DNA from 3 places in the Sporanaerobacter sp. genome. Region 3 is predicted to be linked to each of the others. Evidence: riboswitches for the same ligand, from Rfam matches in the RefSeq annotation. Region 3 holds a riboswitch; each other region holds the start of a gene.

Region 1 (2,274 bases), 330 kb from region 3:
CATAATTCACCTATTTCTTCAAAACAGAGTAAATATACTCCATATTTATATTTTCTCTAACTACCTTTGCAAATTTAGATATCTCTTCTTCCTTTTCCCATTCCCTTTGTTCTTTGCTATTGCAATTCTTTTCATAATCTAAAAGACTATCTTCATCTTCCAGTTCCAAATGAACATAAGGAATAGTTCCAACTACAGGAATATGAGTTAGCTTTTCTATCATGTCTATGCCAGATTGTAAAAGAGATATATCTCCTCTAAACTTATTTATGACAAGTCCTTTTATTCTCTTTCTTTCTTCTTCTTCTAAAAGCATTACTGTTCCATAAAGAGATGCAAATACCCCGCCTCTATCTATATCAGCTATCAACAATACCGGAGAATTTGCCATTTCAGCCATGCCCATATTCACAATATCATTTTCCTTCAAATTTATCTCTGCTGGACTTCCTGCCCCTTCTATCACTACTATATCGTAAGTACTCTCAATTTCCTTAAATGTCTCTAATATCATAGGCTTTAAGCTACTTTTAAATTTAAAATATTCTACCGCATCCATAGTATATTTATTTTCGCCATCTATAAAAACTTGACTAGTTCTGTCTCCAGTAGGCTTCAAAAGAATAGGATTCATTCTTGAATCTGGCTTAAGTCTAGCAGCAACAGCTTGAAGTGCTTGTGCTGTACTTATTTCACGCCCATCTTCAAGGATGTACGACTTAGATGACATATTTTGAGATTTAAATGGAAATACAGTAAATCCATCTTCTACAAATATCCTACACAGTGCTGTGCAAAGCATACTCTTTCCTGCAGAAGAAGTAGTACCTTGTACCATAATACTTGTCACTTTCTCACCTCCAAAAAAAAGAGAACCTCCTCGAAGTTCTCTTGCCTACAAATCAACAAAAAACACTACCTTTCCCTCCGAAAGAATGCTTTTAGTTCAGGCAGGTTTCCTGACTCATGGCTAAATCCTCTTTCCTCCTTCCCAGCAAAGCCAGTGGATATGGAATTCGTCACCATTTACAGTAGCGGGGGCTGTAGTGGAATTTCACCACTTTCCCTTTTAACCCATAGGGCACCTAAACCACTATTCTATTTTCTATTTAATAATATCATTCTTATTTATTTTATGTCAAATAAATTCATTCCCAAGCTCTAAAATATGATATCGGCAACATTTAAAATTGTTTCCTCTTTGTTCAATGCAGAAAGAAAATCTACTTTTCTTACAACTTTAGCCAATATTCCTCCACTGTCTTCTTCTATTTCTCTTTCTTCATGTTGTTCCTTAACAATATCTAAAAATTCATCATAAGAATATATCTTAAATTTTTCTATATCATATTTTTCTGCCAATATTTCGAGAAATCTTATGACAATATCTTCATAATCATTTTCTTTATTTGTCCCTAAAATTTCACTTATCTTTGGAATTATAAACTCAAACAAAGCCCTTCTATAAGGTACATCTTCTATACCAAGAACTTGTCCTATCTCTAAAATTTTGTGTTCACCTAAATCTAATAGAGTATTTAAAAAGTAGTCTTCGTCCATCTTAGGCTCAATATAATATTTATAGCCCTTAAGTTTTCTCAAAGCCTTTATTCCGTCATAATATCCAAGTTGCAAATCTCTTCTAGCTATTTCACTATCAAAATCTAAGGTCTTTCCTAAATCCTCATTGGGTGAAATATATATAATATTTAAATCTTTATTGTCAAATTTTTTAGTTCTGCCTACACCATAAGTCCTTACAGCAATTAAATCTTTATATCCTTTATCCGAAAGCAAATTTATAGGAAGATTGTTGTAAACTCCGCCGTCTATATATTTTTTCCCGTCTATCTTTTCTTTTTTAAATACAGGAAAATATGCACTGGCAATTAAATAATCTACAAGCATTCCTTTAGGTATATCTTCAATACATATTTCCACAGGTTTTAAATCTGAAAGTGATACTGTGACTATACCAAAATCCTTCCCTGAATTTCTAATTTTTTCTTCATCTATTACTTCTTCCAGCAAATTTCTCAAGGGAGTTATATCTAATCCTCCATCACTTATGATTCCCTTAATAGCTCCTGCTAAATTTTTTATATCACTTCTACTCATCTTTCCCTTTTTTATTTTTTCTATTTCCTCATCATTAGCTTCTATAACCCTTGAATAAGTCATATTGTACCAAAGTTCATAAGCTTTCTCATACTCACCTTGAACTAGCATAGCTCCATTCAGTGCTCCAACAGAAGTACCTGCTATTCCACCAAT
Region 2 (2,274 bases), 720 kb from region 3:
CTAGAAGATAAAGACTCTCCTTATGCAAATATTATAGCTGTGAGAAGTGGTGAAGAAAATGAAGAAAGATTTCAAAAACTATTGAAAATTCTTCAAAGCGAAAAAGTTAAAAAATTTATTGAAGAAAAGTATGATGGTGGAGTTATTCCTGCATTTTAAAAAGTTAAGCATTATTTTTTAAAATTTGCAAATACTATGTATGAGGAGGGATAACTTGAAAAAAAATATAAGAATAAATAATTTTAAGGAAAGAAATATGTCTATCCCTATAGAAAATCAAAAAACTGCTGCATATTATGATATAAAAGGACTAAAACCCCAATCAAGAGTTCCTATTCCAACCTTAACAGGAGTCATAAGAGCTAAAGAATGGGTGGATGAAAATGAAAAATAGGGGTGAGAAATTTCCACTCCTATTTTTCATTGAAATTTACATCTATATCTTTTTTAATCTCCAATATTTTTAAAGCCATCACCTAGTACTTCATATACATTGCTTACAGTTATAAAAGCATTTTTATCTATATCATTTATATAATTTTTCAATCTAATAAAATCTTTTCTATCAACAACAGTTACGAGGACTTGTTTTTTATTTCCTGTATATGCTCCCTCAGCATAATATAGTGTTGCTCCTCTTTCCAAATCTTTAATTATATACTTTTTTATCTCTTCACTACGCTCACTAACTATGCTTACCTGTTTAGATAAGTTTATTCCTTCAATAGTCGAATCTATCACAAGACCATTTACTATAACTCCAAGTAAAGAATACATTCCCAATTCAGGCCCAAATGCAAAACCCGCTCCTATAGTTATAGCAAAATCAGAAAGTAGTACTGCTTTTCCTAAATCTATTCCCCAAAACTTATTCAATATTTTTGCTATAATATCCGTACCTCCAGTAGAAGCATTTCGATTGAATACTATTCCCATACCAATAGCAGATATAAATATACCAAAAGAAAGTTGAAGTATAATATCTTCTACTAAAGGAGCATGTATAGGTATTATTTTTTCAAACAATAGTACTAAAAAAGAAGTACCTAAACTTGCATAAATAGTTTTGACACCAAAGCTTGTCCCAATAACCAAAAAAGCAACTATAAATAATACTATATTTATAATGATCATAAAAACCCCTATTGATAAAAATGGAAATACATGATTTAAAACAATTGCCAATCCATTGGCACCACCTATAGCTAAATTTCCTGGCATTAGAAAAAAATATAATCCAGCTGCTACCATAAACATTCCAATAGTTATAATAATGTAATCTTTTATTTTTTTTGACACTTTCCCACCTCCAATAATATAAAAGTCCCCTAAACTCAATGGGTTTAGGAGACACAAATATATAAAGAACTAACTATAGGCACAATTCACCTATTTCTCTTTTAAAAATTCCCTCTAAACACCCCCTATCGACCGTAGAGTTTTTGGTGCATAAATAAAGGCAGGTCTTCTGACTTTGGTTCATTAGAATTTAAAGCCTTCCCAATTGTCTCAGTGGCATGTATTTTAAATTCTTCACCATTACAGCGGCGGGACCGTATAGGATTTTCACCTATTTCCCTTTTAAACAGAGAAATTATTCTCTATACCTTCATCTACATATTCAATTTTATTTCAATCTAAGTATATAGATAAATATAGTTTAAGTCAATAGCAGTTCTATATGCTACTTGTTTTCATCAAATTTTCTATAGATTTCATATCTTTCTTTTGCATCTAATTCTGCTTTTTCATAAAGCTCTTCTGCAAGCTCAGGAAAAGTATGCTCAATTTGAGAATATCTTACTTCACCCATTATGAAATCTTTAAAAGATTCCTTAGGCTCTTTTGAATCTAATATAAATGGGTTTTTCCCTTCTGCTACTAGCCTTGGATCATATCTATAAAGATGCCAATAACCAGAATCAACAGCCTTTTTTTCTTCATTTACAGTTCTGCCCATTCCTGCCTTTATACCATGGTTTACACAAGGTGCATAGCAAATTATCAAGGATGGTCCCCTGTAGCTTTCTGCCTCCACTATAGCCTTCAAGGCCTGATTCATATTTGCTCCCATAGATACTTGAGCAACATAAATATATCCATAGTTAATTGCCATTCTTCCTAAATCTTTCTTTTTAGTCCTCTTACCTGCTGCCGCAAATTTAGCCGCTGCAGCTGTTGGAGTTGATTTAGAAGCTTGCCCTCCAGTATTTGAATATACCTCCGTATCAAATACCAATATATTTACATCTTCACCTAGTGCCAATACATGGT
Region 3 (2,274 bases):
TGAACTTATAGAAAAAGTAGAACCTGTGGTTGAAACAGTTTTAGATAACAGTTTGAAACCAGGAGAAAAAGTTCTTCATCAAGCTGGTAGAATTGGATACAAGACCAAAACTTATAAATCAATAATAAAAAATGGCAAGGTAGTTAAAAAGGAATTACTACATTCTGACTATTACAAACCAAGAAAATATATTTATAAAATTGGACCAAAAGTAGAAGAACAAGTTGAGACATCTACAGAAGAGGTTGGAGAATAGATTTTAGTACATTAGAAAAGAAAGAGGGAAGAAAGTTGACAGAAGTAGGAGAACTATATGAGAAAAAAGTGAAATGTCCAGTCTGTGGTGAAGAGTTTAAGACTAGTAAAGTAAGGCTTTCTAAACTTAGATTAGTTAAAAGAGATTCAGATTTTTTGCCCTATTATGAAGGGGAAAATCCTGTACTTTATGGTGTTTTTGTGTGTCCACATTGTGGGTATGCTGCATTGGAAGAAAATTTTAATAAAATAAATTTTCAAGGAAGAGAGACAATTAAAAAAGAGGTTTCATCTAAATGGAAGGAAAGAAGCTTTTCGGGAAAGAGAACTATTGAAGATAGTATTGCTGCGTATAAACTGGCACTATTTTGTGGAGAACTCTTGGAGAATAAAAATTCTGAACTTGGGAATATATGTATTAGATTGGGATGGCTTAATAGATTAAAAGAAGATAAGGATGAAGAGGAGAGATTTTTAAGTTTAGCTAGAGAACTTTTTAGTAATGCTTATTACAATGAACCTTTAAACAATGAATCTATGAATTACTTAACTGTAGCTTATTTGATTGGAGAAATTTCTAGAAGAATTGGGGACAAAGATGAAGCAATAAAGTGGTTCAATACAGTACTCAAGGATCCTGAAATTAAGAACAATATTGCATTGGAAAAAATGGTTAGAGAGCAATGGCAAATAGTTAAGGAAGAATAAATGGTCTTGAATGTTTAAAAGATATTTGATATTATTTTTTGGGAGTTAAATTAAATATTAAATTGGGTGTTTCTAATGAAACTTAAAAGGGAAAGTGGTGAAAATCCACTGCAGCCCCCGCTACTGTGTGTGAGGACGAATCAACAGAAGCCACTGGATTTTCTGGGAAGGCGTTGATAGTAGGAAGATTCACAAGCCAGGAGACCTACCCAAATTTAGAGCCTCGGAGGGAGGGATGTATAGTATTGTATACTTTTTACCCTATTCTTTAGTTACTGAGGACTAGGGTTTTATTTTTGATTAGAAAAAATCACAAAATGGAGGGGAAACTTATGAAGAAAATTAACTCTAAGAAATTGTTAATACTATTTTTAGTTTTGGCAATGGCGTTAACTACTTTTACAGCTTGTGGCAAAACAAATTCAAATGAAAATTCAAAACAAAATGAAGAAGTGGTAACGGAAAAGGGAAATGAAGTTCAATATCCTATGGAAGTGGAAGATCAGTTTGGAAACAAAGTGACAATAGAAAATGAACCTAAAACAATAGTTTCGTTGGCTCCAAGTCATACAGAAATACTTTTTAGTCTTGGATTAGGAGATAAAGTTGTAGGTGTAACTGAATACTGCGATTATCCAGAAGAAGCTAAATCAAAAGAAAAGGTTGGAAGTTTTACTGGAGTAAATATTGAAAGAATAATTGAATTAAATCCTGATATTGTATTTCAATTTGGTCCTGGAGATGAAGAAGTAAATGCAAAAATAAGAGATGCAGGAATTGCTCTTTTATGCTATGAACCAGATTCTATTGATGAAGTCATAAACTTGATTGAGAGTATTGGTAAAATGACTAATACTCAAGATGAGGCTACAAAAGTTGTAAATGATATGAAAGCAAAAAGAGATGAAATTGTAAATAAAGTAAAAGATAAAGAAAAAGTTAAGGTTTTTTATGAAATATGGGATGATCCATTGATGGCAGCAGGCCCTGGTTCTTTCATGGATGAACTTATGACTTTAGCTGGAGGAGAAAACATAGCAGGTGATGCAGAAGGTGAATATCCACAGTTTGATATAGAACAATTAATAGAAAGAAATCCTGATGTTTATTTAGGAGCTAAAGATAGCGAAGAAAAAACTGTTGAATCAATAAAAGAAAGACCAGGATTTGAAAATATAAATGCTGTCAAAAATGATAGAGTGTATTTATTGGATCCAAATATAGTTTCAAGACCTGGACCAAGAATAATAGATGCATTGGAATTGGTTGCAAAATCTATTCATCCAGATGTATTTAAATAAAAAAAGTAGG

Evidence for each region. Region 3 has a riboswitch for cobalamin ahead of ACFWUA_RS08070 (ABC transporter substrate-binding protein). Riboswitches for the same ligand answer to the same signal wherever they lie in the genome.
Region 1: linked by a shared signal. The riboswitch ahead of ACFWUA_RS06320 (cobyric acid synthase) and the one ahead of ACFWUA_RS08070 (ABC transporter substrate-binding protein) in region 3 are both predicted to bind cobalamin.
Region 2: linked by a shared signal. The riboswitch ahead of ACFWUA_RS00520 (YitT family protein) and the one ahead of ACFWUA_RS08070 (ABC transporter substrate-binding protein) in region 3 are both predicted to bind cobalamin.

Annotation. Positions count from the first base shown of each region.
Region 1 covers NZ_CP181252.1:1,307,436-1,309,709, reverse strand. Annotated here, with positions in the region: gene ACFWUA_RS06320 (cobyric acid synthase) at 11-850, opposite strand; cobalamin riboswitch at 932-1,104, opposite strand; gene ACFWUA_RS06315 (patatin-like phospholipase family protein) at 1,162-2,274, opposite strand, start outside.
Region 2 covers NZ_CP181252.1:89,739-92,012, forward strand. Annotated here, with positions in the region: gene ACFWUA_RS00510 (MetQ/NlpA family ABC transporter substrate-binding protein) at 1-159, shown strand, start outside; gene ACFWUA_RS00515 (CDIF630_02480 family spore surface protein) at 215-394, shown strand; gene ACFWUA_RS00520 (YitT family protein) at 448-1,299, opposite strand; cobalamin riboswitch at 1,441-1,626, opposite strand; gene nifJ (pyruvate:ferredoxin (flavodoxin) oxidoreductase) at 1,685-2,274, opposite strand, start outside.
Region 3 covers NZ_CP181252.1:1,640,979-1,643,252, forward strand. Annotated here, with positions in the region: gene ACFWUA_RS08060 (VanW family protein) at 1-256, shown strand, start outside; gene ACFWUA_RS08065 (DUF2225 domain-containing protein) at 292-963, shown strand; cobalamin riboswitch at 1,011-1,191, shown strand; gene ACFWUA_RS08070 (ABC transporter substrate-binding protein) at 1,296-2,264, shown strand.